3 regions of the Cytobacillus dafuensis genome follow, and region 1 is predicted to be linked to each of the others. Evidence: a T-box and tRNA genes for the amino acid it is inferred to sense, from the RefSeq annotation. Region 1 holds a T-box; the other regions hold tRNA genes.
What was found. A T-box is a leader RNA that pairs with one kind of tRNA and senses whether it is charged. The one in region 1 lies ahead of pheS (phenylalanine--tRNA ligase subunit alpha), so its partner is inferred to be a tRNA-Phe.

Region 1 (9,316 bases):
CCTCCAAGATGCTCGTGTTGTTCAGGTAATTCATCTGTTCCTTGTGAAAGGAATACATCCCCAATTTCATACATGGCTAAATTTTCATTTTGGCGGGCAGAATTATATTTTAAGACACTTAAAAGCTGGGGAACAATACTTAATCTAAGTGTGCTATGGTCCTCACTCATTGGCATAGCTAAGCGAATTGGTTCACGATTTTCTAATGCAAATTGAGTTGCTTTTAATCCGCTTGTAAGGGAATACGTAATCGCTTGATTTAATCCTGCTCCTTCAAGGAATCTGCGGACAATGCGGCGCTTATTTTGATAAGCAGTCAGATGTCCTGGAGTTGCTGAACCAATTGGCAGAGTTGATTTTAAATTATCATAGCCAAAAAGCCTTGCTACTTCTTCGATTAAATCCTCTTCAATTGTAATATCGCCACGGCGGGTAGGCACAGTGACAATAATTGTATTGTTATCTGTACTTGTTTCAAATTGAAGGCGTGAAAAAATATCAACAACTTCCTTGATTTCTAATTCTAATCCAAGCACGCGATTAATTTTCTCTAATGTAACAGAGACAACAGTAGGTTCTACTTTAAGCGTATTTGCTTCAACAGAGCCTGCTAATACTTCTCCATCAGCATATTTTGCCAATAGATGCGCAGCCCTTTCAGCTGCCGCTCTTACTCTATTTGGATCTACTCCTTTTTCAAAACGCGCACTTGCCTCACTGCGTAGATTATGATCTTTAGACGCTTTTCTAACTGTTGCACCTTTAAAATAAGCTGATTCTAGAAGAACTGTTTTGGTATCAGATTGTACCTCAGAATCCAAACCTCCCATTACACCAGCAAGTGCAACTGGTTCTTGGCCATTTGTTATGAGAAGATGATCTGAAGTTAATTCCCTTTTCGCTTCATCTAATGTTTGGATGATTTCTCCATCTTTTGCACGGCGAACAAGAATTTGCTTTGAACCTAGACGGTCATAGTCAAATGCATGAAGCGGCTGACCGTATTCGAGCAAAATATAGTTCGTAATATCCACCACATTATTATGCGGACGAATGCCTGATGCCATTAAACGGCCTTGCATCCATAAAGGTGATGGCATAATTTTTACATTTTTAATCATTTTTGCAATGTATAAAGGGTTATCTTCTGTTGCTTCTATATCAACACGAATGTAATCAGAAGCTTTTTCATTAGACTCAGCAAACTCTGTTTCTGGAAGCTTAACTTCTCTTCCTAAAACAGCAGCGACTTCATAAGCAACTCCAAGCATACTTAAGCAATCAGAACGATTAGGTGTTAAGCCTAATTCTAAAACTTGGTCATCGCGATGTAAAAGATCGATCGCATCTGTCCCTACTTCAGCATCTTGATGGAAAACATAAATTCCTTCAGAATACTCCTTAGCTATAAGCTTGCTTTCTATTCCAAGCTCTTGAAGAGAGCAAATCATGCCATTTGATTCTTCTCCGCGCAGCTTCGCCTTTTTGATCTTGAAGTTACCTGGAAGAACCGCTCCTACAGTAGCAACTGCAACTTTTTGACCTTTATCAACATTCGCGGCACCACAAATAATTTGAACAGGTTCACCCTCGCCGATATCCACTAAGCATTTATTTAATTTATCCGCATTCGGATGTTGTTCTCTTTCCAGGACATGCCCAACAACAACACCACGAATACCTTCATTTAGTACTTCTACGCCTTCAACTTCAATCCCGCTCTTCGTAATTTTTTCTGCAAGCTCAGTGGGAGTAATGCCTGATAAATCTACATAATCCTGCAGCCATTTATATGATACAAACATTTATAGTCCTCCTTTTTGTTCTTTTGTCTAGCTTCTTATTCTTGAATAGAAAATTGTTTTAAGAAACGTACATCATTTGTATAGAAGTGACGAATATCATCTATACCGTATTTCAGCATGGCAATCCGTTCAACTCCCATTCCGAAAGCAAAGCCTGAGTATTTCTTTGAATCGAAGCCTGACATTTCTAATACATTTGGATGAACCATTCCTGCTCCTAGAATTTCGATCCAGCCAGTTTTTTTGCATATATTACAGCCTTTTCCACCACATTTAAAGCAGGATACATCGACCTCAACTGAGGGTTCAGTGAATGGAAAAAAGCTTGGGCGCAAACGAATTTCTCGATCTTCCCCAAATAATTTCTTGGCAAACACTTCTAATGTTCCTTTTAGATCACTCATACGAATGTTTTCATCTACTACAAGTCCCTCAATTTGCATAAACTGATGTGAATGGGTTGCATCATCATTATCACGACGGAATACTTTACCAGGGCAAATAATTTTAACTGGCCCTTTCCCTTTATGCTTCTCCATTGTTCTCGCTTGTACAGGAGAGGTTTGAGTACGAAGAAGAATCTCATCAGTAATATAGAATGAATCCTGCATATCACGAGCTGGGTGATCTTTCGGTAAATTTAATGCCTCAAAGTTATAATAGTCCTTTTCCACTTCTGGACCTTCAGCTACTGTATAGCCCATACCAATGAATAGATCTTCAATTTCCTCGACGATACGTGTTAACGGGTGATGATTTCCAGTTTTAACTGAACGCCCTGGTAAAGTAATATCGATTTTCTCAAGCGCAAGTTTTGCTTGAACAGCGGCTTCTTCTAAATGCTTTTGTTTCTCTTCAATGCCTGCAGCAATAGCATCTCTAACTTCATTTGCAAGTGCTCCCATTTTTGGGCGCTCCTCAGCAGATAATTTACCCATCCCTTTTAAAACTTCCGTAATCGGTCCTTTTTTCCCTAAGTACGATACACGAATATCGTTCAATTCTTTTAGATCAGATGCTTGGTTAATTTTTTCCAACGCTTCAATTTGCAATTCTTTTAAACGCTCTTGCATCTTAAAAATCCTCCTTCAATTCCTGTTTTTTTGCAAAATAAAAAACCTAATCCCTATAAAGGGACGAGGTTTTGGATTCGCGGTACCACCCTTTTTAACACAAAAAGCATATATAGACAGCTTTATGTATTCGCTTCATTAAGATAACGGCTTAAGCCGGTACATCTTTACAATGATAAGCCTAGATAATATCTAACTAAAATAAGCAAATCAATGGTCCCGATGTCAACTCTGGAGGTGAATGTTCATTTGCAATCCCATGAAAATGCTCTCAGTCTAAGGCATTCTCTCCCTGAAAAGTTCCTTGCAAGCTACTTTTCTCCGTCATTGTTTTATTACATATAATTTTGCTGTTAATTATAGTATATTCTTCACATTGTTTCAAACGGTTTCACAAAAATAATCGCCCATTTTTACTTTCTTAAGGAATATAGCAAAATTCCAGTCGCAATCGCGACATTCAATGATTCACTTTTTCCGTAAATGGGGATGTACAGATTTTCTGTTGTTTCCGCTAATACAGACTTCCTTACACCGCTTCCTTCATTGCCAACAATTAAAGCAAATGTTTCTGAGCTTTGTATCTCCGTATATACTTTTGCGTTTTCTAAAGCAGTGCCATACACAGGGATATTCTTTTCTTTAAGCTTTTGAATCCATTCAGCCAATTCCCCTCTAATAATAGGAAGGTGAAAATGGCTGCCTTGGGCAGAGCGGAGCACCTTTGGATTGAAAATATCAACGCTTCCTTCCCCGACTATGACTGCATCAACTCCAGCTGCGTCTGCAGTCCGAATCATTGTACCTAAGTTGCCAGGGTCCTGTACTGCATCGATCAGCAAGAAACGATGTCCTTCTACATTAGCAGCATCAAATGTCTGTTGGCGGCATACACCAATAACCCCTTGGGGAGTTTCTGTATCTGATAGGCTTTGAATAATTTCGTTCGTTACCATTGTAACTGGTATATCCCCATAATCCCAGGAAGGGGGAAGGCCAGTATTTTCTCCTACAATGATTTCGATCATTTGCTCACTTGATAATGCCTCTTCGACAAGATGAAATCCTTCAACTAAATAGGTACCTGTCTTGTCGCGTTCCTTTTTTGTTAAAAGTTTTCTCCATTGCTTCACTTGTGGGTTACTAGCAGAGTGAATATATTTCACACTCTCACTCCTTCTATTTATAATAAAATGTAAATGTAAATTTTATGGTAGAGAATTGTCTGCACGCTGGACCCTGCCCCACGACTGACAAATCCCTTCAGCTTTTATATCAATTTTCTTATTATAGCCCATTTCAAATACATAATAAATCCAAAAATAGAAAACATAATAACGAATTGAATCATTTTAAGGAGGGCAAGAAATGAACTTAAACTTACGAAATGCAATTATACACAATGTTTCCGGCAATACAAAGGATGAACTGAAGGATACAATTGTTGATGCTATTCAAAACGGGGAAGAAAAAATGCTACCTGGTTTAGGGGTATTGTTTGAAGTAATCTGGAAAAATTCCTCTGAACAGGATCAGCAGGAAATGCTGCAAACGTTGGAGAGCGGATTAAAATAGCGAAAGGCTTTTAACCATTTTTTAAGCAAAAGCTCATCGAAATTTTACAGCTATTTAGTGCGCTAATAATTAAACATTCCCATTAATAAAAAATACCGCTTGCTATTCATAAACAAGCGGTATTTTTTATTAAGTTTTACATTTACTAGCATTTTTATATTAAAATTTGAAAATGAACTTTCTTAAATAATATGATCAATGAAATGTAAGCTTATTAACTGTTTCTCTATCCAAACGCTTGATAACTTCCGCAATAAGCTTAACTGCATTCTCATAATCATCTCGATGAAGCATGGCAGCATGAGAATGAATATAACGAGTTGCGATTGTGATAGACAGCGCAGGTACACCGTTATGTGTTAAATGAATTGCACCTGAATCTGTACCACCACCAGGAACCGCATCAAATTGATAAGGTATATTTAATTCATCTGCCGTTTCTGTTACAAAGTCGCGCAAACCTTTATGAGAAACCATTGATGCATCATAGAGAATAATTTGTGGACCTTTTCCCATTTTACTTAGTGCTTCTTTTTCCGTAACTCCTGGTGTATCTCCAGCAATTCCTACATCAACACCAAATGCAATATCTGGCTCTATTTTTTGAGCAGATGTACGAGCACCACGTAGTCCGACTTCCTCTTGCACTGTTCCAACTCCATAAACAACATTCGGATGGTCAGTGCCTTTTAAAGCCTTTAATACATCAATGGCGATCGCACAGCCTATACGGTTATCCCATGCTTTTGCCAGCAGCATCTTTTCATTATTCATTACTGTAAATTCGAAGTATGGAACAACCATATCACCTGGTTTTACTCCCCAGCCTTGCGCTTCTTCACGGCTAGAAGCACCGATATCAATGAACATTTCCTTAATTTCAACGGGCTTTTTACGCGCTTCTGGTGAAAGAATATGAGGGGGCTTTGATCCGATAACTCCTGTGATATCCCCTTTACTTGTCACAATCGTTACACGTTGGGCAAGCATTACTTGAGACCACCAGCCACCAACCGTTTGAAAACGAAGAAAACCTTTTTCATCAATATTTGTAACCATGAAGCCAACTTCGTCTAAGTGACCGGCAACCATAATTTTCGGGCCGCCTTCCTTCCCAACCTTTTTCGCGATTAAACTTCCAAGACCATCTGTTGTTACTTCATCAGCATATTCACTTATGTATTTTTTCATCACTTCACGCGGTTCGCGCTCATTGCCAGGAATCCCTTTTGCATCGGTTAATTCCTTAAGCATCGTTAATGTTGCATCTAGTTTTGTCATTATTTCGACTCCCTTAATATATTTTCAATTTTATTATACAAAAGACAATCATGAATATAAAGAATTATTAGAAAAACTGAGCTTTTCTTATGCGATATTATACATAAGTCTTAAACTTAAATTTCCTATTTATTCAAAAAAAAATTTCAAGTTGAAAATTTGCTTTTTTATTTTGTACTTATAAAAGAGCAATTATTAGCTGATTAAAACTGGCTTCCTTCTAATAGATAAATATTTTTCACAAACTCAGTAAATTTCTTAACATTATTTGAAATACTAGCATCACTTTTTCTGCTGCAAAGAAATACAGGCCGGCTTATTTCAACTCCTTTTACCTTAACTCTGCCGACTTCCTTACGTTTTACATATTCTTCAACCCCTAATGAAGGAGCAATCATTACTCCATATCCGGCCATAACGGAACGCAGCGATTCATTCAAACCATGAAATTGTAATCCGATATTAGGAACAGGTACTCGATGAACCCTGCATAAAGAGAATAGCAATTCTCTTGTAGAACTTCCTTCTTCTCTAAATATAAACGGTTCTGCCATTAAATCCTTTAATAGTACCTCTTTCCCATCATATTTATGCCCATGAGGGACAATAAACCAATAATCTATGTCCAATAGATGGAATTTGTTTACTTCTGGTTCGATCCACTCCTCCTTCACAACGAAGGCAATATCTGCCCTATAGTGAAGCAGCTGTTCTATTACTGAATCTGAATTACCACTAAACAGATTTACGTTTATTAATGGAAACTCTTTTTTGAATCTACCTAACCAAGTTGGTAATAAAAAATTTGCTGGGACATTCGTAGAGGAGATTTTTAATTCTGCTAATTCTCCATTTCTAAGATGAACAAGCTTCTTTTCGATATATTTTTCCATCTCAAATAATTGTTCTGCTCTCCCAAGTAGATACTCTCCTTCATTAGTTAGCTTTATCCCTCTCCCTTCTGTTTTCATTAGTTTTAACCCTATTTCCTTTTCTAAGTTTTTTATTTGAATCGTTACAGCAGGCTGGCTTATTGAAATGGCTTCAGCTGCCTTTGTAACACTTTTCATAGAGGCTACTTTTGTAAAAATTCGTAATGCATGGAGATTCAAAATACCACCTCATTCATAAATTATTTTTATGTTTCGAACAAAAACATATATTAGATTTATCAATAATCATTATATATCCTTTTATTAACAATTAAAAAGGAGCTATTTTATGAAAAAGAAATCGATTATTTTATTCCTTCTTTCAGTTGGAATATTTCTAAGTTATGTTAGTTTTTTTCCAAAGATAGAGTTCTTAAAATATCATTTGCTGATTTTAATATTAATTGGAATCGTATCATCCTTTGTAGGTACTCTAGCTGGTGGAGGAGGTCTCATTACGCTGCCTGCAATGATGTTTGTTGGTATTCCAATTCAAACAAGCATAGCCACAAATAAATTTTCGTCAGGGATTGCTGCATTTTCAAGTGTATTCTATCTCGTATTTAATAAGCACCTTAGTGCAATAGATATCATGAAAAACTTATTTGTAGCATGTATAGGAGGAACAGCAGGAGCATTATTTACAGCAAATATATCCGAACAAAATATGAATATCATTGCATTCATTTTTCTTTTTATTGCATTGGTTGTTACGGTTAAAAATAAAAAGTGGCTAGAAACCTTACAAACAAAGGAAAAAGTGCCGTCTAATAAAATTTGGCAATTACTTTTACCCTTTTTTATTGCTTGCTATGATGGAGGGTTTGGTCCTGGGTCATCAACATTTGGAATACTATATTATATAAAAAAACACCACACTTATATAAAAGCTGTTCAATTGACAAGAGTTTTAATTTTCGGAAGTTGTACAGGAGGTTTTATCATCTATTACCAAACAGGCTTTTTACAATGGCCCTATGCCATCGCAATGGCTTTCGGCTCTATTATTGGTTCTCAAATCGGTCTAATTGTTTTGCCAAAATTATCTTTGAAAATAGCAAAAACCTTATTAATTACAATTCTTTGTTTATTAATAGGGCAGATGATTTTAAAAATAATATAATAGCCAATACAAAAACTACCACAGCTAACAATAACTGTGGTAGAGAATAATTTTATATTTTTTAGAAAGAAACAATTCTACTTCTTTTTCAATAAAAACCCGAAGGAGGTTCAATCTATTTTAAAGTACAGTTTTAATATCCTTGCTTCTGCCTCTCATAATTAACTTCATTTTTATCAATATATGCCTTTTCCATTGCTTCTGCATTAATTCCTAGTAGATCACCCAAATGAATATATGCTTGAAAAAGTTTTTTATAATCTTCCAATGATTTGCTATGTTTGAATACACTAATAAGATCATATACAAATAAAAACTGATCATTTATGCTACCTTTTCCTGCTACTTCCCCCTTAAAATTATCCTCTTTGTCAAAGCCGCACACTAGCCCAATGGAAAGAATAAAATGAATACCATCAACAAATTCCTCTAATATTATTTCCTGTGGGGAAGAAGGCTTTAAGCTCCAAAATTTAAAACACCTGGTTTCATTCGCCAATTCCCCTAATTCTACTAGTAAAGCAAGCACTTTTCGTTCAAATAGATCTTCATTATGTAATTGATGCTTCGCTTCTATATGCTCGTCTAGGCCCTTTTGCATAGCAAATAATTTTTGATAATCCATTAAAACACCATCCTAATTTTTATTAACTTCACACCACTTTAGTCCAGTTATTAACTTAAATTTTTCTACTCGCCATAAAAAATTATATCAAAAAGAAAAAAAGTTGAAACTTTTTGTTGAGTTATTCGTAATGATTAGAAAATACTTTGGAGGGTCTTGTTATGGTGTGGCTGATACGTCTCCTGCTATTTGCACTCATTATTTTTCTTATATATAGCATCATTAAATACATTTTAAACCCGAAACGCAAGCTAGAACTTGCGCATGAGCAAAAACGGTACTTTTTTTTAGATGATCAAGACAATGTACGTAAAAATTTTCTGATCACCTATAAAGGCGTCCTATTTGAAGGGGAAAAATATTTAGGAACAACCGAAAACGCTTTCGAAGTGATTTCAATATTTATTTGGCCTCATAGAGTTGCTGCTTTAAAAGGGATGGTACGCGAAGATTTACAATTTATAGAAAGAAAAATAGTTGAAAATTATCCAAATGCTAAAATTGACTGGAAAAGCCCGATTAAAGAGTTCATGGAAAAGAGTAAGAAGCCTGAAACACCTTTTAGTGAACATAATTGAGAGTCATTAGTCAAAGGCTGTATTAAAGCTCAGTGTTGAAAAAGCAATTTTGTTGTTGATTGGAGCGGAAGGCGCGAGACTCCTGCGGGAGATGCGAGTCAAAGGGAGACCCCGCAGGAGCGATAGCTACGAGGAGGCTTCCGGACCGCCCGCGGAAAGCGAGTGCCTGTAGCGGAAATCAACAGAGAAGTTTAACATAGCCTAATCAAATAGAATAAACTGCTAAAACGCAAGAAGGGGTGTCTCTAAGCCGAAAAGTCGACTTAAGAGATGCCCCTTAACTTTTAACTTATGCTGTTTTAAAAAATTCTTTCCACTTAATGA
Region 2 (9,316 bases), 1.7 Mb from region 1:
CCATATTTGATATGTACCAAAATGAAAACTATAACTTTATTATTTTTGAAATACCGGGAGTGAATCAAGAGGATCTTTCACTCAACTTAATCTCGAATACACATTTAAAAATTAGTGGCAAAATAAATCCTGTATTACCACTAGAAATGGAAATGAAAAGAGAGAGAGTATACGGTGAATTTGAACGAGTCATTGAACTGCCAGAAGCAACACAGGCTCATTTAATGCATATACAAGTTAATAATGGGTTACTTCATATTTCATACCCTCGAAAAGTGGAGTCGATTAGTTTTCCATAAATAATCCTTTAGATTTGAGAATAAAACTATATTATAAGAGATGAAATAAACCTTTTTGCAAGGTGATCAGCCCATTCAAAAAAGGATGCTGGAAACTGTGGTCAAGCCATCGTTTCAAACATCCTTTTCATTTGATTATATTCTTCCAAAGCCTTCTCCAAAAACATCTCGAACATCATGTATAGCAACAAATGCGCTCTTGTCTGCATCGTTAACAATTTTCTTCAGCTTAACGACTTCTTGTTTGCTTATCACAATATATAAAATATCTTTTTGCATTTTTGTATAGTAGCCGCTGCCGGCAAAAACGGTCACACCTCTGTTCATCTTATCATTCACTTGCTGTGCAATTTCGTCCGGCACATCAGATATGATCGTTACAGCCTTTTTAGGATTTAACCCTTCAATAATGAACTCCATGACCTTCGTACCAATATAAAGCATCATAATCGTAAGCATCAGCTTTTCAGCACCGATAATAAAATACGAAGAAAATGCGACAATTAGATCAAAAAATAACAAACCATAGCTTATACTCCAGCCGAGATATTTATGTGTGATTCTTGCTAAGATCGTCGTACCGGCAGTTGTTCCGCCAACACGAATGATTAAGCCTATTCCTATACCTACGAAGAGGCCGCCGAAGATCGCATTCACGACTATTTCATCTGATGGAATGCTCCAGCCCTTCGTTAAATGCAAGAATAGAGAATGAAGTACAACAGCAATAATCGTATAAATCGTTGTCGTTTTACTTAAAAATCTATAGCCAACAATCAACAGAAGTGAATTAAGTACTAAGTTCACTAAACCTGGAGACCATTCAAATAGATAATACGCAATAATGGTGATCCCAGTCACTCCGCCTTCTCCGAGCTCGTTTGGAATAATAAATAGATTAACTCCTAGTGCAAAAATCAATGAGCCTAACGCTATAAAAACAATATCTACTATCCTTTTTTTCATTACACGCCACCCTTTAATATCCAATTATCTGCACATACAGAATCATCCTATTATACTCGTATATTATTCTCGTTTCAACACCACTGAAGAAAGGATTACGGATAAAAGTTTGGTACTATGTGAAAAATATCTTCATCGTGCAAATGTATTTTTCGCATGGATTCAAGTGACAGTCAGTGCCAATACAAGCACAGAGCCTTTTACAATATCAAATGCATTGTCCGCTTATATACAACAATATCCTTCCCTTTTGTCGCTTCATTCCATGAAAATTCCCCCAATAGACTTTTGATATTTTCTATAAATCTTGGATATATAAGAAAAGTTGTCGCAGTCCGGATTTTTGTCACAGAAGAAGGTTGGGTGCCGGTTATTTAGAAAAGCTGGTTTTATATTCTCTTTTTTCAGCTTGTAGTGGTCTCAGGAACTCTTTATGAGACCGCTTTTTCTCTTTTTTCTGCTTGAGATGGTCTCATGAACTCTCTATGAGACCACTTTTTCTCTTTTTTCTGCTTGAGATGGTCTCAGGAACTCACTATGAGACCGCTTTTTCTCTTTTTTCTGCTTGAGATGGTCTCATGGACTCTTTATGAGACCGCTTTTTCTCTTTTTTCTGCTTGTGGTGGTCTCATGAACCCTTTATGAGACCGCTTTTTCTCTTTTTTCAGCTTGAGATAGTCTCATGAGATAGCTGTCGTTACCATTGATTTCCAACTTCGGCTATAACAAAGGAATCTCTATTAACATTTAAGTCTATTAAAGCTCATACAAATGATATAAATTTGTGTCCAAAAGAAAAATGATTAAAATTCATATGAAATAATATGGGAGTTGTCATCATGGCGATTCTTTTTTTTTAGGATTTAAGTTAGAGAAAGTAATAAGAATAGATGGGGGATTTTAATATATGTATATGCAGGAAGAAATTAAGGACAAAAATGGCTCCGCAGGTAGGACTCGAACCTACGACCGATCGGTTAACAGCCGATAGCTCTACCACTGAGCTACTGCGGAATAATTATATAGAAATGGTGGGCCTAAATGGACTCGAACCATCGACCTCACGCTTATCAGGCGTGCGCTCTAACCAGCTGAGCTATAGGCCCACATTATGGAGCGGGTGAAGGGAATCGAACCCTCATCATCAGCTTGGAAGGCTGAGGTTTTACCACTAAACTACACCCGCAAATAAATAATATTCATCTGTATGGAGGCGGCAACCGGATTTGAACCGGTGATAAAGGTTTTGCAGACCTCTGCCTTACCACTTGGCTATGCCGCCAACAAAAAATGGCTGGGCTAGCTGGATTCGAACCAACGCATGACGGAGTCAAAGTCCGTTGCCTTACCGCTTGGCTATAGCCCATTGAAGGTTCATCATGAATATCCTCTTTGAGTTTGCTTCATGAATAATCACCGCAGGAACATTTAATTGCAAATGAATGCGCTACCGTGTAACTACTTCTGTAGTTAAATATTCCGACATCATCTAAATACTTGTACTTATGTCAATAAAAAGTATTATGGGGCGGCTGATGGGAATCGAACCCACGAATGTCGGAACCACAATCCGATGCGTTAACCACTTCGCCACAACCGCCATAATTATTGGCAGGGGTAGTAGGAATCGAACCCACACTGGAGGTTTTGGAGACCTCTGTTCTACCTTTAAACTATACCCCTATAATGGTGGTGGGGGACGGATTCGAACCGCCGAACCCACAGGGAGCGGATTTACAGTCCGCCGCGTTTAGCCACTTCGCTACCCCACCATATTCAGTAAAAAGGTATAAAAATGGTGGCTCAGGACGGAATCGAACCGCCGACACAAGGATTTTCAGTCCTTTGCTCTACCGACTGAGCTACTGAGCCACAAATAAACTATATATCAACAGTAGTTTTTAACTACTGAAAAAAATGGCGGTCCGGACGGGACTCGAACCCGCGACCTCCTGCGTGACAGGCAGGCATTCTAACCAACTGAACTACCGGACCATATTGCGGGGACAGGATTTGAACCTGCGACCTTCGGGTTATGAGCCCGACGAGCTACCGGACTGCTCCACCCCGCGACAATAATATTTATAAGATTTTTCCTATGCTCCTAGAGAGTATTAGGACTGTCCCGATCTCAGAAAGCTGATTCAAGCAGCTACTCGATCGGTACAACTCGCAGTTTATTCAGTGAAGTAACGCTCGTTGCTCCACCCCGCGACAATAATATTTAATAAATGGAGGAGGAAAGGGGATTCGAACCCCTGCGCGGTTTGACCCGCCTGTCGGTTTTCAAGACCGATCCCTTCAGCCGGACTTGGGTATTCCTCCGAATAATAAGATTCTATTAAAGCATGGTAGCGGCAGAGGGGATCGAACCCCCGACCTTACGGGTATGAACCGTACGCTCTAGCCAGCTGAGCTACGCCGCCTAATCAAACTAAAAAGAATTATGTTATATGGTGGAGCCTAGCGGGATCGAACCGCTGACCTCCTGCGTGCAAGGCAGGCGCTCTCCCAGCTGAGCTAAGGCCCCATTATTAAGTAGATAGCATGGTCGGGAAGACAGGATTCGAACCTGCGACCCCTTGGTCCCAAACCAAGTGCTCTACCAAGCTGAGCTACTTCCCGTTTGTAAATGGCGCGCCCGAAAGGAGTCGAACCCATAACCTTCTGATCCGTAGTCAGACGCTCTATCCAATTGAGCTACGGGCGCACGCTTGTATATGTGGTGTCGATGATCTTAAGACCTGTGTCTGTTAGTTCCGCACACCAGCAATAATTGGAGCGGAAGACGGGATTCGAACCCGCGACCCCCACCTTGGCAAGGTGGTGTTCTACCACTGAACTACTTCCGCAAATTATCTGGTGAGCCATGAAGGACTCGAACCTTCGACCCTCTGATTAAAAGTCAGATGCTCTACCGACTGAGCTAATGGCTCGAAAAAAAATGAATTTTCCTAAATTTCGTTTTAAGTCGTAATTGTGCTTCAAATCTCTTTGTGATTTGTCGCAGATTACTACAGCTTACTATTCAAGGATGTATCGCTCTGTACTGCAAGCTTCCGTAATCCTCTACCGACTGAGCTAATGGCTCGTTCTAGAGTGCCGGCCAGAGGACTTGAACCCCCAACCTACTGATTACAAGTCAGTTGCTCTACCAATTGAGCTAGGCCGGCATATAAATTATGGTGGAGGATGACGGGATCGAACCGCCGACCCCCTGCTTGTAAGGCAGGTGCTCTCCCAGCTGAGCTAATCCTCCATATTGGTGACCCGTACGGGATTCGAACCCGTGTTACCGCCGTGAAAGGGCGGTGTCTTAACCGCTTGACCAACGGGCCAACTAATTTTGGCAAAAAAATAACCCTTATTAGGGTTTGGCCTGGCGACGTCCTACTCTCACAAGGGGACAGCCCCTAACTACCATTGGCGCTGAAAAGCTTAACTTCCGTGTTCGGGATGGGAACGGGTGTGACCTTTTCGCTATCGCCACCAGACCATTTTTAGTTAAAAGGATTATTCCTTCAAAACTAGATAACTGACAATCATCATTTAAAATTTTATTGTCCAGCTTCGGCTCCTAACTTCTCGGTCGTTTCGATCCATCTCTACAAATCCAAAACCGGGATTTGCATAGCTGGCTCTCCAACGCCTCTCGAAGCTAAGCAGTCGCCTACGCTTTTCTATTTGGTTAAGTCCTCGACCGATTAGTATTTGTCAGCTCCACGTGTCACCACGCTTCCACCTCAAACCTATCAACCTGATCATCTTTCAGGGGTCTTACTAGCTTGACGCTATGGGAAATCTCATCTCGAGGGGGGCTTCATGCTTAGATGCTTTCAGCACTTATCCCTTCCGCACATAGCTACCCAGCGATGCTCTTGGCAGAACAACTGGTACACCAGCGGTGCGTCCATCCCGGTCCTCTCGTACTAAGGACAGCTCCTCTCAAATTTCCTGCGCCCACGACGGATAGGGACCGAACTGTCTCACGACGTTCTGAACCCAGCTCGCGTACCGCTTTAATGGGCGAACAGCCCAACCCTTGGGACCGACTACAGCCCCAGGATGCGATGAGCCGACATCGAGGTGCCAAACCTCCCCGTCGATGTGGACTCTTGGGGGAGATAAGCCTGTTATCCCCGGGGTAGCTTTTATCCGTTGAGCGATGGCCCTTCCATGCGGAACCACCGGATCACTAAGCCCGACTTTCGTCCCTGCTCGACTTGTAGGTCTCGCAGTCAAGCTCCCTTATGCCTTTACACTCTTCGAATGATTTCCAACCATTCTGAGGGAACCTTTGGGCGCCTCCGTTACTTTTTAGGAGGCGACCGCCCCAGTCAAACTGCCCACCTGACACTGTCTCCCACCCCGATCAGGGGTGCGGGTTAGAATTTCAATACAGCCAGGGTAGTATCCCACCGATGCCTCCACCGAAGCTAGCGCTCCGGCTTCCAAGGCTCCTACCTATCCTGTACAAGCTGTACCGAAATTCAATATCAGGCTACAGTAAAGCTCCACGGGGTCTTTCCGTCCTGTCGCGGGTAACCTGCATCTTCACAGGTACTATAATTTCACCGAGTCTCTCGTTGAGACAGTGCCCAGATCGTTACGCCTTTCGTGCGGGTCGGAACTTACCCGACAAGGAATTTCGCTACCTTAGGACCGTTATAGTTACGGCCGCCGTTTACTGGGGCTTCAATTCAGAGCTTCGCTTGCGCTAACCCCTCCTCTTAACCTTCCAGCACCGGGCAGGCGTCAGCCCCTATACTTCGCCTTACGGCTTCGCAGAGACCTGTGTTTTTGCTAAACAGTCGCCTGGGCCTATTCACTGCGGCTCATCCGGGCTATTCACCCAAATGAGCACCCCTTCTCCCGAAGTTACGGGGTGATTTTGCCGAGTTCCTTAACGAGAGTTCTCTCGCTCACCTTAGGATTCTCTCCTCGCCTACCTGTGTCGGTTTGCGGTACGGGCACCTTTTCCCTCGCTAGAGGCTTTTCTTGGCAGTGTGGATTCAGGAACTTCGGTACTTTATTTCCCTCGCCGTCACAGCTCAGCCTTTATGCAAGCGGGATTTGCCTCGCTTGCAGCCTAACTGCTTGGACGCGCTATTCCAGCAGCGCGCTTACCCTATCCTCCTGCGTCCCCCCATTGCTCAAACGGTAAAGAGGTGGTACAGGAATATCAACCTGTTGTCCATCGCCTACGCTTTTCAGCCTCGGCTTAGGTCCCGACTAACCCTGAGCGGACGAGCCTTCCTCAGGAAACCTTAGGCATTCGGTGGATGGGATTCTCACCCATCTTTCGCTACTCATACCGGCATTCTCACTTCTAAGCGCTCCACCAGTCCTTACGGTCTAGCTTCAACGCCCTTAGAACGCTCTCCTACCACTGACATCGTAGATGTCAATCCACAGCTTCGGTGATACGTTTAGCCCCGGTACATTTTCGGCGCAGAGTCACTCGACCAGTGAGCTATTACGCACTCTTTAAATGGTGGCTGCTTCTAAGCCAACATCCTGGTTGTCTAAGCAACTCCACATCCTTTTCCACTTAACGTATACTTTGGGACCTTAGCTGGTGGTCTGGGCTGTTTCCCTCTTGACTACGGATCTTATCACTCGCAGTCTGACTCCCATGGATAAGTCTTTGGCATTCGGAGTTTGTCTGAATTCGGTAACCCGATGAGGGCCCCTAGTCCAAACAGTGCTCTACCTCCAAGACTCTTACTACATGAGGCTAGCCCTAAAGCTATTTCGGAGAGAACCAGCTATCTCCAAGTTCGATTGGAATTTCTCCGCTACCCACACCTCATCCCCGCACTTTTCAACGTGCGTGGGTTCGGTCCTCCATCCAGTGTTACCTGGACTTCAACCTGGACATGGGTAGGTCACCTGGTTTCGGGTCTACGACCACATACTCATTCGCCCTATTCAGACTCGCTTTCGCTGCGGCTCCGTCTCTTCAACTTAACCTCGCATGTAATCGTAACTCGCCGGTTCATTCTACAAAAGGCACGCCATCACCCGTTAATGGGCTCTGACTACTTGTAGGCACACGGTTTCAGGATCTCTTTCACTCCCCTTCCGGGGTGCTTTTCACCTTTCCCTCACGGTACTGGTTCACTATCGGTCACTAGGGAGTATTTAGCCTTGGGAGATGGTCCTCCCTGCTTCCGACGGGATTTCACGTGTCCCGCCGTACTCAGGATCCACTCTGGAGGGAACGAAGTTTCAACTACAGGGCTTTTACCTTCTATGGCCGGCCTTTCCAGACCTGTTCATTTACCTCGTTCCTTTGTAACTCCGTGTAGAGTGTCCTACAACCCCAAGAGGCAAGCCTCTTGGTTTGGGCTAATCCCGTTTCGCTCGCCGCTACTCAGGGAATCGCGTTTGCTTTCTCTTCCTCCGGGTACTTAGATGTTTCAGTTCCCCGGGTCTGCCTTCAATACCCTATGTATTCAGGTAAAGATCCTATCCCATTACGGATAGGGGGTTCCCCCATTCGGAAATCTCCGGATCAAAGCTTACTTACAGCTCCCCGAAGCATATCGGTGTTAGTCCCGTCCTTCATCGGCTCCTAGTGCCTAGGCATTCACCGTGCGCCCTTTCTAACTTAACCTACTTCGGCCAACGATTAACGTTGTCCTCATGGTTTGTACTCTTACTCAATGAATAAATAAGAGAGAAAACTAAAATGGCGATTACTCGGTTATTCTTCTTCATTTCATTATCTAGTTTTCAAAGAACAAAAGTTTTGAGAGATTATTCTCTCAAAACTGAACGAACAAGAAACGTCTTATTTAAGAAGTATGAAATACTTCTATATATCCTTAGAAAGGAGGTGATCCAGCCGCACCTTCCGATACGGCTACCTTGTTACGACTTCACCCCAATCATCTGTCCCACCTTAGGCGGCTGGCTCCTTACGGTTACCCCACCGACTTCGGGTGTTACAAACTCTCGTGGTGTGACGGGCGGTGTGTACAAGGCCCGGGAACGTATTCACCGCGGCATGCTGATCCGCGATTACTAGCGATTCCGGCTTCATGCAGGCGAGTTGCAGCCTGCAATCCGAACTGAGAATGGTTTTATGGGATTCGCTTAACCTCGCGGTCTCGCAGCCCTTTGTACCATCCATTGTAGCACGTGTGTAGCCCAGGTCATAAGGGGCATGATGATTTGACGTCATCCCCACCTTCCTCCGGTTTGTCACCGGCAGTCACCTTAGAGTGCCCAACTGAATGCTGGCAACTAAGATCAAGGGTTGCGCTCGTTGCGGGACTTAACCCAACATCTCACGACACGAGCTGACGACAACCATGCACCACCTGTCACTCTGTCCCCCGAAGGGGAACGCCCTATCTCTAGGGTTGGCAGAGGATGTCAAGACCTGGTAAGGTTCTTCGCGTTGCTTCGAATTAAACCACATGCTCCACCGCTTGTGCGGGCCCCCGTCAATTCCTTTGAGTTTCAGCCTTGCGGCCGTACTCCCCAGGCGGAGTGCTTAATGCGTTAGCTGCAGCACTAAGGGGCGGAAACCCCCTAACACTTAGCACTCATCGTTTACGGCGTGGACTACCAGGGTATCTAATCCTGTTCGCTCCCCACGCTTTCGCGCCTCAGTGTCAGTTACAGACCAGAAAGTCGCCTTCGCCACTGGTGTTCCTCCACATCTCTACGCATTTCACCGCTACACGTGGAATTCCACTTTCCTCTTCTGCACTCAAGTTCCCCAGTTTCCAATGACCCTCCACGGTTGAGCCGTGGGCTTTCACATCAGACTTAAGGAACCACCTGCGCGCGCTTTACGCCCAATAATTCCGGACAACGCTTGCCACCTACGTATTACCGCGGCTGCTGGCACGTAGTTAGCCGTGGCTTTCTGGTTAGGTACCGTCAAGGTACCGCCCTATTCGAACGGTACTTGTTCTTCCCTAACAACAGAGTTTTACGATCCGAAAACCTTCATCACTCACGCGGCGTTGCTCCGTCAGACTTTCGTCCATTGCGGAAGATTCCCTACTGCTGCCTCCCGTAGGAGTCTGGGCCGT
Region 3 (9,316 bases), 230 kb from region 1:
GGGGGACGCAGGAGGATAGGGTAAGCGCGCTGCTGGAATAGCGCGTCCAAGCAGTTAGGCTGCAAGCGAGGCAAATCCCGCTTGCATAAAGGCTGAGCTGTGACGGCGAGGGAAATAAAGTACCGAAGTTCCTGAATCCACACTGCCAAGAAAAGCCTCTAGCGAGGGAAAAGGTGCCCGTACCGCAAACCGACACAGGTAGGCGAGGAGAGAATCCTAAGGTGAGCGAGAGAACTCTCGTTAAGGAACTCGGCAAAATCACCCCGTAACTTCGGGAGAAGGGGTGCTCATTTGGGTGAATAGCCCGGATGAGCCGCAGTGAATAGGCCCAGGCGACTGTTTAGCAAAAACACAGGTCTCTGCGAAGCCGTAAGGCGAAGTATAGGGGCTGACGCCTGCCCGGTGCTGGAAGGTTAAGAGGAGGGGTTAGCGCAAGCGAAGCTCTGAATTGAAGCCCCAGTAAACGGCGGCCGTAACTATAACGGTCCTAAGGTAGCGAAATTCCTTGTCGGGTAAGTTCCGACCCGCACGAAAGGCGTAACGATCTGGGCACTGTCTCAACGAGAGACTCGGTGAAATTATAGTACCTGTGAAGATGCAGGTTACCCGCGACAGGACGGAAAGACCCCGTGGAGCTTTACTGTAGCCTGATATTGAATTTCGGTACAGCTTGTACAGGATAGGTAGGAGCCTTGGAAGCCGGAGCGCTAGCTTCGGTGGAGGCATCGGTGGGATACTACCCTGGCTGTATTGAAATTCTAACCCGCACCCCTGATCGGGGTGGGAGACAGTGTCAGGTGGGCAGTTTGACTGGGGCGGTCGCCTCCTAAAAAGTAACGGAGGCGCCCAAAGGTTCCCTCAGAATGGTTGGAAATCATTCGAAGAGTGTAAAGGCATAAGGGAGCTTGACTGCGAGACCTACAAGTCGAGCAGGGACGAAAGTCGGGCTTAGTGATCCGGTGGTTCCGCATGGAAGGGCCATCGCTCAACGGATAAAAGCTACCCCGGGGATAACAGGCTTATCTCCCCCAAGAGTCCACATCGACGGGGAGGTTTGGCACCTCGATGTCGGCTCATCGCATCCTGGGGCTGTAGTCGGTCCCAAGGGTTGGGCTGTTCGCCCATTAAAGCGGTACGCGAGCTGGGTTCAGAACGTCGTGAGACAGTTCGGTCCCTATCCGTCGTGGGCGCAGGAAATTTGAGAGGAGCTGTCCTTAGTACGAGAGGACCGGGATGGACGCACCGCTGGTGTACCAGTTGTTCTGCCAAGAGCATCGCTGGGTAGCTATGTGCGGAAGGGATAAGTGCTGAAAGCATCTAAGCATGAAGCCCCCCTCGAGATGAGATTTCCCATAGCGTCAAGCTAGTAAGACCCCTGAAAGATGATCAGGTTGATAGGTTTGAGGTGGAAGCGTGGTGACACGTGGAGCTGACAAATACTAATCGGTCGAGGACTTAACCAAATTGATTACTCGAATTCTTCTTCTACATTATCTAGTTTTGAGAGAATAAAAAATTTCTCTTGAAAAAATTTAAAAAGACGATATAATAAATATTGTCTTTAAAAAATAGTCTGGTGGCGATAGCGAGAAGGTCACACCCGTTCCCATCCCGAACACGGAAGTTAAGCTTCTCAGCGCCGATGGTAGTTTGGGGCTGTCCCCATGTGAGAGTAGGACGTCGCCAGGCGTAAACGGAGGATTAGCTCAGCTGGGAGAGCACCTGCCTTACAAGCAGGGGGTCGGCGGTTCGATCCCGTCATCCTCCACCATATTTGTAATGCCGGCCTAGCTCAATTGGTAGAGCAACTGACTTGTAATCAGTAGGTTGGGGGTTCAAGTCCTCTGGCCGGCACTCTTGAGCAATCATTTTATTATGAGCCATTAGCTCAGTCGGTAGAGCATCTGACTTTTAATCAGAGGGTCGAAGGTTCGAGTCCTTCATGGCTCACCATTTAAATAATGCGGGTGTGGCGGAATTGGCAGACGCACCAGACTTAGGATCTGGCGCCGCAAGGCGTGGGGGTTCGACTCCCTTCACCCGCACCATTTAAATAATGCGGAAGTAGTTCAGTGGTAGAACACCACCTTGCCAAGGTGGGGGTCGCGGGTTCGAATCCCGTCTTCCGCTCCAAAAGTGCCGGGGTGGCGGAACTGGCAGACGCACAGGACTTAAAATCCTGCGGTAGGTGACTACCGTACCGGTTCGATTCCGGTCCTCGGCACCATTTATATTAATAATGCGCCCGTAGCTCAATTGGATAGAGCGTCTGACTACGGATCAGAAGGTTATGGGTTCGACTCCTTTCGGGCGCGCCATAATATCATAAAAAACGGGAAGTAGCTCAGCTTGGTAGAGCACTTGGTTTGGGACCAAGGGGTCGCAGGTTCGAATCCTGTCTTCCCGACCATCTAAAACAATGGGGCCTTAGCTCAGCTGGGAGAGCGCCTGCCTTGCACGCAGGAGGTCAGCGGTTCGATCCCGCTAGGCTCCACCATTAAATAAATATATACAATCATTTGGCGGTGTAGCTCAGCTGGCTAGAGCGTACGGTTCATACCCGTAAGGTCGGGGGTTCGATCCCCTCCGCCGCTACCAAATGTAATATCTATTGCTTAAATATGATGCAATTATGGACCTTTAGCTCAGCTGGTTAGAGCAGACGGCTCATAACCGTCCGGTCGTAGGTTCGAGTCCTACAAGGTCCACCATATTGTTTTTATTCGGAGGAATACCCAAGTCCGGCTGAAGGGATCGGTCTTGAAAACCGACAGGCGGGTCAAACCGCGCAGGGGTTCGAATCCCCTTTCCTCCTCCATTGTTAAATATTTTATTGTCGCGGGGTGGAGCAACGAAGCGTTACTTCACTGAATAAACTGCGAGTTGTACCGATCGAATTGCTGCTTGAATCAGCTTTCTGAGATCGGGACAGTCCTACTACTATTTAGTAGCATAGGATAAATCTTATAAATATTATTGTCGCGGGGTGGAGCAGTCCGGTAGCTCGTCGGGCTCATAACCCGAAGGTCGCAGGTTCAAATCCTGTCCCCGCAATATGGTCCGGTAGTTCAGTTGGTTAGAATGCCTGCCTGTCACGCAGGAGGTCGCGGGTTCGAGTCCCGTCCGGACCGCCATTATTATATTATTTGGCTCAGTAGCTCAGTCGGTAGAGCAAAGGACTGAAAATCCTTGTGTCGGCGGTTCGATTCCGTCCTGAGCCACCATTTATTTTGCCGTTAATTCATACAGCTAATGATGGCGATTGTGGCGAAGTGGTTAACGCATCGGATTGTGGTTCCGACATTCGTGGGTTCGATTCCCATCAGTCGCCCCATATAGATTTGCGGGTGTAGTTTAGTGGTAAAACCTCAGCCTTCCAAGCTGATGATGAGGGTTCGATTCCCTTCACCCGCTCCATAATGTGGGCCTATAGCTCAGCTGGTTAGAGCGCACGCCTGATAAGCGTGAGGTCGATGGTTCGAGTCCATTTAGGCCCACCATTTTTATATATAATTATTCCGCAGTAGCTCAGTGGTAGAGCTATCGGCTGTTAACCGATCGGTCGTAGGTTCGAGTCCTACCTGCGGAGCCATTATGGGGAAGTACTCAAGAGGCTGAAGAGGCGCCCCTGCTAAGGGTGTAGGTCGCGTAAGCGGCGCGAGGGTTCAAATCCCTCCTTCTCCGCCATATTATTGGCCCGTTGGTCAAGCGGTTAAGACACCGCCCTTTCACGGCGGTAACACGGGTTCGAATCCCGTACGGGTCATATAAAAGAGCTGTCAACAATATTGTTGGCAGCTCTTTTATTATAGATTTTTAATATTTCACGATTGTAGCTGATCTAAATGAGCAATTATAATAATTTTGTGGTCCTCAATCAAACTTCTGATCTTTTTCAAGCAGCTTCCTGCCTGGATTTTCTAAATCAAATTCAGATGTAATTCCCGTAGAAGGTCCTCGGAATATTTCACCAGTGGCCATTATTTTTCCATCTGGAGGTCCAAATACAGGAATTTTTATTTCGTTTTTCGTTGCCTCTTTAATTAAAAAATCTTCTTCCCTATTACTCAAATTACTATTCCTCCTTTATATATTTATTATTCCTTTATTCTAATTTGTCATTAAATGCAATAAATTATGTCGAAACGGCGAGATTCATTTTGAATATTTTCGATTATTATCATATCTTCAAAACTGTTGTCAAAATCTTTAGAAAATCTTTACGAGGTCTTTTCTGTAAACAAGCGAATATAATCATGGAAGTGTGGTTTAAAGGAGAGGATTTACATGAATACTGTATCTCCAACCGATTATGAGATGCATTTATTCCATGAAGGTACTTTATATGAAGGTTTTCGACTCTTTGGTTCTCACGTCATTAAGCAGGAGGATAAAGTTAGTACAAGGTTTTGTTTGTGGGCACCAAACGCAGAAATTATCAGATTAGTCGGTGATTTTAATGATTGGAATGGAGAGGGCTATCCCTTACATAGAGTTAATAATGAGGGTATTTGGGTGATCGATATAGATCACAATTTACAAGGAGCGTTATATAAATATGAAATCTTTACAAAAGAAGGTAATCGTTTTTTGAAATCAGATCCCTTTAGTTATTATTCAGAAATTAGACCAGGTACAGCATCTATTGTCTATTCCCTTGAAGATTATAAATGGAATGACCATATTTGGATGCAGAAAAGAGAGAAGAAAAATTTGCTTGCAGAACCTGTTGCGATTTATGAAGTTCATTTAGGCTCTTGGAGGAAACGGGCAGATGGATCATTTCTATCATATAAGGAGTTGGCACATACATTAATTCCTTACGTCGTGGAGCATGGCTTTACACATATTGAATTATTACCCCTTATTGAGCATCCGCTCGACGAATCGTGGGGCTATCAAGGAACTGGATACTATTCTGTTACAAGCAGGTACGGAACTCCGCATGATTTTATGTTTTTTATTGATCAATGCCATCAAAAAGGCATTGGGGTTATACTCGATTGGGTTCCTGGCCATTTTTGCAAGGATGCGAATGGATTACACCAGTTTGATGGTTCATATTTATATGAATATGAAAACGAGTGGGATCGGGAAAATATGATTTGGGGTACGGCAAATTTCGATCTTTCAAAAAACGAAGTGCAAAGCTTTCTAATTTCGAATGCAATTTTTTGGATGGAATATTATCATATCGATGGTTTTCGGTTAGATGCAGTGGCAAATATTTTATTTTGGCCGAATCGTTATGAAAAAAGTGAGAGCCCATTTGGTATTCAGTTTTTGCAAAAATTAAATCAGGTCGTTTACGATCGAGACCCATCCTTCCTTTTGATGGCCGAGGATTCGACTGACTGGCCACAGGTTACGTTTCCTACACAATATGGCGGATTAGGCTTCCATTACAAATGGAATATGGGGTGGATGAATGATGTTCTATGCTATATGGAAACTAGCCCAGAATCAAGGTCTCATGCTCATGGGAAAATGACTTTTTCGTTGTTATATGCGTTTAAAGAAAACTTTGTTCTCCCGCTTTCTCATGATGAAGTTGTTCATGGAAAAAAATCTCTTTTAAACAAAATGCCTGGTGATTACTGGGAAAAGTTTGCACAGATGCGTTTGCTTCTTAGTTATATGATTGCACACCCAGGAAAAAAGCTCCTATTTATGGGGTCTGAATTAGGGCAATTTGCAGAATGGAAGGATAAGGAACAGCTTGATTGGCATTTATTAGATTATGAAATGCATCAAAAAATGAATGTTTTTGTTAAAGAGCTTCTCAAACTATATAGTCGTTCTAGGCCGTTTTATGAATTAGATTTTCTACAGGATGGATTCGAATGGATTGATGTAAATAATTATCAGCAATCAATCTTTTCTTTTATCCGCTTTGGAAAAAGAGAGGATGAGCACCTTGTAGTGATCTGTAATTTTAAAGATCAAGCTTATGATGAATATCAAGTAGGTGTGCCAAAATACGGATCCTATCGGGAAATTTTTAATAGTGACCGAGAAGTATTTGGCGGTTCAAATTGTATTAATAAAAAAGTCTTAAAGACAGAAAATCAAGCGTATCATGGGAAGCCATACTCAGTAAAAATGACAATCGCACCATTTAGCGTATCCATATTACGTCCTGTTAAACATAGGAAGGAGAGGAAGGGAAATGGCAAAGAAAAAGTGTGTAGCCATGTTACTGGCAGGGGGAAAGGGAAGCAGGCTTCATTCATTGACACAAAATCTAGCTAAGCCAGCAGTGCCTTTTGGAGGTAAATATCGAATCATTGATTTTACCTTAAGCAATTGCACGAATTCTGGCATTGATACTGTTGGTGTCCTCACCCAATATCAGCCACTTGTCTTAAATTCCTATATAGGAATCGGCAGTGCATGGGATTTGGATCGTAGAAACGGTGGTGTTACTGTCTTACCCCCATATAGTGAATCGTCTGAAGTAAGGTGGTATACGGGAACAGCAAGTGCGATCTATCAAAATTTAAATTATTTAAAGCAATACGATCCAGAATATGTATTGGTTTTATCAGGTGATCATATTTATAAAATGAATTATGAGCTGATGCTTGATTATCACATAGAAAAAGGGGCAGATGCGACGATCTCGGTCATTGAAGTTCCGTGGGAGGAAGCAAACAGATTTGGCATTATGAACACAAGCGATGATATGAAAATAATCCAATTTGAGGAGAAGCCCACTGGACCGAAAAATAATCTAGCTTCGATGGGAATATATATATTTAATTGGAGGCTCTTAAAAGAATATTTAGAAATAGATGCCTTAAATCCAGATTCAAGTCATGATTTTGGCAAGGATATCATTCCTATGTTGTTAGAAGAAAAGAAACATTTATTTGCCTATCCATTTAAAGGGTATTGGAAGGATGTAGGGACGGTAAAAAGCCTATGGGAAGCAAATATGGATTTATTAGATGAAAAATGTGAATTAAACCTATTTGATTATGACTGGCGGATTTACTCCGTTAACCCTAATCATCCGCCTCAATATATATCCACTGAAGCACGAGTAAAGTGTTCCTTAATCAATGAAGGCTGCACAGTGGAGGGGGAGGTTGAAAAATCCGTCCTCTTTCAAGGGGTAATGATTGGCAAAGGATCGTTTATACGTGAAACAGTCATCATGCCAAATGCAAAAATAGGCCAAAATGTTTTTATCGAAAATGCGATTATTCCATCCAATATGAGTATACCAGATGGAATGGTTATTAGAGGCTCTGAGGAGAAGGATAAGATTGTATTAGTTTCTAATGAAATGCTGCAAAAATTTGTTTCATAAAGTGAAACTTCCATCAGTGGGGGTTTTTCGACGCACAGGACGTGCTAGTGCCGACGTTGCCACAGGACGTGGCGTTCTTAGTCGGCTTCATCCCCACTGATGGTTAGTTGAACCAATCACGCTCAAAACACCACGTCCTGTGTCTTTCGCCTGACTAGGACATCGTGTCAGTCGTCGGGCCTTTACGGGCAGTTGATCCCCAACTTAGGTTTCTTTGATTCTCTCACAACCTTGAAGTAGGGGTCTTACTGCCCGTTAATCTGCGATAAATTTCCCTAAATATACTTTAATAGGCTAGCAGTTTTCTTCTATGCTAGCCTCTAATTCTGACTTCTAAAAATTTACCATCGTTTCTAATAGGAGGGGTTTTGTTTGAAGAATCGTTTGCTTGGTGTAATTGATGCGACAACCTATCATGAAGAATTAGGAGAATTAATGATCCATAGGTCACTTGCTGCACTTCCCTTTGCTGGCAGGTACCGGCTCATTGATTTTGTCCTCTCTAATATGGTGAATTCTGATATTGAAAGTGTTGCGATTTTCCCGAAATTTCAATATCGATCCTTAATGGATCATTTAGGGTCAGGGAAAAACTGGGACCTTAATCGAAAAAGAGATGGCCTCTTCTTTTTTCCCTCTCCAATTGTTGATGGAGAGAAGCATGGAATCGGTTCCTTCAGTCATTTTGCAGCCAATCTCGATTATTTCAAAAAAAGCAGACAGGAATATGCACTCATTTCCAATTGCTATACAGTTTTTAATATGGATTTCAGGCCTGTACTAGACAGGCATATTCAAACAGGCTGTGATATTACGGAAATCCGCAAACATGGAAGATCATTAGAAATGTATTTAATTAAAACATCCTTGCTTATTGAGTTGATTCTAAAGAGGGATATGACCGGCTATTCTTGCATGCATGATGTCGTGTCAAGTTATCATCATTCCTATCAAATATGTACATATGAATATGAAGGCTATGCTGAAATGATTGATACGATTAATAAATATTTCACTATAAACCTAGATCTTCTTCAGCCCCATATATGGAAAAGTTTATTCTTAAGGGATCAGCCCATCTATACAAAGGTGAAAGATGAACCTCCTACAAGGTATTTAAAGGAGGCTTCTGTTCATCATTCAATGATAGCAAATGGATGTCAAATTGAAGGAACAGTTGAAAATTGCATCATTTCACGAGGTGTTAAGATCGGGGTAGGCTCAGTGGTAAGGAATTGCATTATTATGCAAAAGAGCCAAATTGGAGAGAATTGCCGTCTGGATTCAGTCATTTTAGATAAGGATGTCAAGGTGGAATCAGGCACACTGCTAAAAGGCTCAAACGAATCACCCTATGTCATTCGAAAAGGAACGATACAAGGAGCTCTGATGAATTCGTGAAAGTATTATTCGTTGTTTCAGAATGTGTTCCATTTGTTAAATCTGGTGGACTCGCTGATGTTGCTGGTTCTTTGCCAAAGGAGATTATTAAGCAGGGGACTGATATCAGGGTTATACTGCCGAAATATGGGTTGATTTTAAACGAATTTAAATCAAAAATGACTAAAAAAGCAGAATTTACAGTTAAGGTAGGATGGAGAAACCAATACTGCGGGATTGAAGAGATAAAGTATGAAGGGATTACCTATTATTTTATAGATAATGAATATTATTTTAATCGAGAAAAATTGTACGGAGATTACGATGATGGCGAGCGATTTGCTTTTTTTAACAGGGCTGTTTTGGATGCTCTTCCGTATATTCCGTTCTACCCTGATGTTATTCATTGTCATGATTGGCATACAGGGATGATTCCCTTCCTGTTAAGAGTTGAATATCAAGCAAAAAAAGGATATGAATTCATTCGAACTGTATTTACGATTCATAATCTGAAATTTCAGGGAATCATGCCGAAGGAAGCACTAGCTGATTTATTATGTCTTAGTGACCGTCATTTTCATGTTGATCAACTTGAGTTCTATGGCAATATTAACTTTATGA

Region 2: it has a tRNA-Phe gene. The T-box ahead of pheS (phenylalanine--tRNA ligase subunit alpha) is inferred to sense a tRNA for this amino acid. The anticodon was not compared.
Region 3: it has a tRNA-Phe gene. The T-box ahead of pheS (phenylalanine--tRNA ligase subunit alpha) is inferred to sense a tRNA for this amino acid. The anticodon was not compared.

The regions. Positions count from the first base shown of each region.
Region 1 is NZ_CP042593.1:3,618,600-3,627,915, forward strand. Features, by position in the region: gene pheT (phenylalanine--tRNA ligase subunit beta) at 1-1,805, opposite strand, end outside; gene pheS (phenylalanine--tRNA ligase subunit alpha) at 1,841-2,878, opposite strand; T-box leader at 2,935-3,215, opposite strand; gene FSZ17_RS17295 (TrmH family RNA methyltransferase) at 3,292-4,044, opposite strand; gene sspI (small acid-soluble spore protein SspI) at 4,247-4,453, shown strand; gene FSZ17_RS17305 (M42 family metallopeptidase) at 4,649-5,734, opposite strand; gene FSZ17_RS17310 (LysR family transcriptional regulator) at 5,938-6,846, opposite strand; gene FSZ17_RS17315 (sulfite exporter TauE/SafE family protein) at 6,956-7,789, shown strand; gene FSZ17_RS17320 (dUTP diphosphatase) at 7,923-8,414, opposite strand; gene FSZ17_RS17325 (hypothetical protein) at 8,576-8,992, shown strand; gene FSZ17_RS17330 (TVP38/TMEM64 family protein) at 9,282-9,316, opposite strand, start outside.
Region 2 is NZ_CP042593.1:415,526-424,841, reverse strand. Features, by position in the region: gene FSZ17_RS02230 (Hsp20/alpha crystallin family protein) at 1-299, shown strand, start outside; gene FSZ17_RS02225 (YitT family protein) at 435-1,265, opposite strand; tRNA gene FSZ17_RS02220 (tRNA-Asn) at 2,205-2,279, opposite strand; tRNA gene FSZ17_RS02215 (tRNA-Ile) at 2,295-2,371, opposite strand; tRNA gene FSZ17_RS02210 (tRNA-Gly) at 2,378-2,451, opposite strand; tRNA gene FSZ17_RS02205 (tRNA-Cys) at 2,474-2,547, opposite strand; tRNA gene FSZ17_RS02200 (tRNA-Gln) at 2,557-2,631, opposite strand; tRNA gene FSZ17_RS02195 (tRNA-His) at 2,790-2,865, opposite strand; tRNA gene FSZ17_RS02190 (tRNA-Trp) at 2,875-2,948, opposite strand; tRNA gene FSZ17_RS02185 (tRNA-Tyr) at 2,953-3,037, opposite strand; tRNA gene FSZ17_RS02180 (tRNA-Phe) at 3,062-3,137, opposite strand; tRNA gene FSZ17_RS02175 (tRNA-Asp) at 3,184-3,260, opposite strand; tRNA gene FSZ17_RS02170 (tRNA-Met) at 3,264-3,337, opposite strand; tRNA gene FSZ17_RS02165 (tRNA-Ser) at 3,498-3,590, opposite strand; tRNA gene FSZ17_RS02160 (tRNA-Met) at 3,615-3,691, opposite strand; tRNA gene FSZ17_RS02155 (tRNA-Ala) at 3,720-3,795, opposite strand; tRNA gene FSZ17_RS02150 (tRNA-Pro) at 3,814-3,890, opposite strand; tRNA gene FSZ17_RS02145 (tRNA-Arg) at 3,899-3,975, opposite strand; tRNA gene FSZ17_RS02140 (tRNA-Gly) at 4,043-4,117, opposite strand; tRNA gene FSZ17_RS02135 (tRNA-Lys) at 4,126-4,201, opposite strand; tRNA gene FSZ17_RS02130 (tRNA-Thr) at 4,366-4,438, opposite strand; tRNA gene FSZ17_RS02125 (tRNA-Val) at 4,449-4,524, opposite strand; tRNA gene FSZ17_RS02120 (tRNA-Glu) at 4,529-4,603, opposite strand; rRNA gene rrf (5S ribosomal RNA) at 4,643-4,759, opposite strand; rRNA gene FSZ17_RS02110 (23S ribosomal RNA) at 4,950-7,884, opposite strand; rRNA gene FSZ17_RS02105 (16S ribosomal RNA) at 8,100-9,316, opposite strand, start outside.
Region 3 is NZ_CP042593.1:3,845,500-3,854,815, reverse strand. Features, by position in the region: rRNA gene FSZ17_RS18470 (23S ribosomal RNA) at 1-1,463, shown strand, start outside; rRNA gene rrf (5S ribosomal RNA) at 1,573-1,689, shown strand; tRNA gene FSZ17_RS18460 (tRNA-Val) at 1,696-1,771, shown strand; tRNA gene FSZ17_RS18455 (tRNA-Thr) at 1,782-1,854, shown strand; tRNA gene FSZ17_RS18450 (tRNA-Lys) at 1,878-1,953, shown strand; tRNA gene FSZ17_RS18445 (tRNA-Leu) at 1,964-2,048, shown strand; tRNA gene FSZ17_RS18440 (tRNA-Gly) at 2,059-2,133, shown strand; tRNA gene FSZ17_RS18435 (tRNA-Leu) at 2,139-2,227, shown strand; tRNA gene FSZ17_RS18430 (tRNA-Arg) at 2,242-2,318, shown strand; tRNA gene FSZ17_RS18425 (tRNA-Pro) at 2,334-2,410, shown strand; tRNA gene FSZ17_RS18420 (tRNA-Ala) at 2,422-2,497, shown strand; tRNA gene FSZ17_RS18415 (tRNA-Met) at 2,522-2,598, shown strand; tRNA gene FSZ17_RS18410 (tRNA-Ile) at 2,635-2,711, shown strand; tRNA gene FSZ17_RS18405 (tRNA-Ser) at 2,726-2,818, shown strand; tRNA gene FSZ17_RS18400 (tRNA-Met) at 2,981-3,054, shown strand; tRNA gene FSZ17_RS18395 (tRNA-Asp) at 3,058-3,134, shown strand; tRNA gene FSZ17_RS18390 (tRNA-Phe) at 3,149-3,224, shown strand; tRNA gene FSZ17_RS18385 (tRNA-His) at 3,259-3,334, shown strand; tRNA gene FSZ17_RS18380 (tRNA-Gly) at 3,344-3,417, shown strand; tRNA gene FSZ17_RS18375 (tRNA-Ile) at 3,424-3,500, shown strand; tRNA gene FSZ17_RS18370 (tRNA-Asn) at 3,518-3,592, shown strand; tRNA gene FSZ17_RS18365 (tRNA-Ser) at 3,597-3,687, shown strand; tRNA gene FSZ17_RS18360 (tRNA-Glu) at 3,695-3,766, shown strand; gene FSZ17_RS18355 (hypothetical protein) at 3,874-4,071, opposite strand; gene glgB (1,4-alpha-glucan branching enzyme) at 4,288-6,252, shown strand; gene FSZ17_RS18345 (glucose-1-phosphate adenylyltransferase) at 6,170-7,315, shown strand; gene FSZ17_RS18340 (GlgC family sugar phosphate nucleotidyltransferase) at 7,688-8,716, shown strand; gene glgA (glycogen synthase GlgA) at 8,713-9,316, shown strand, end outside.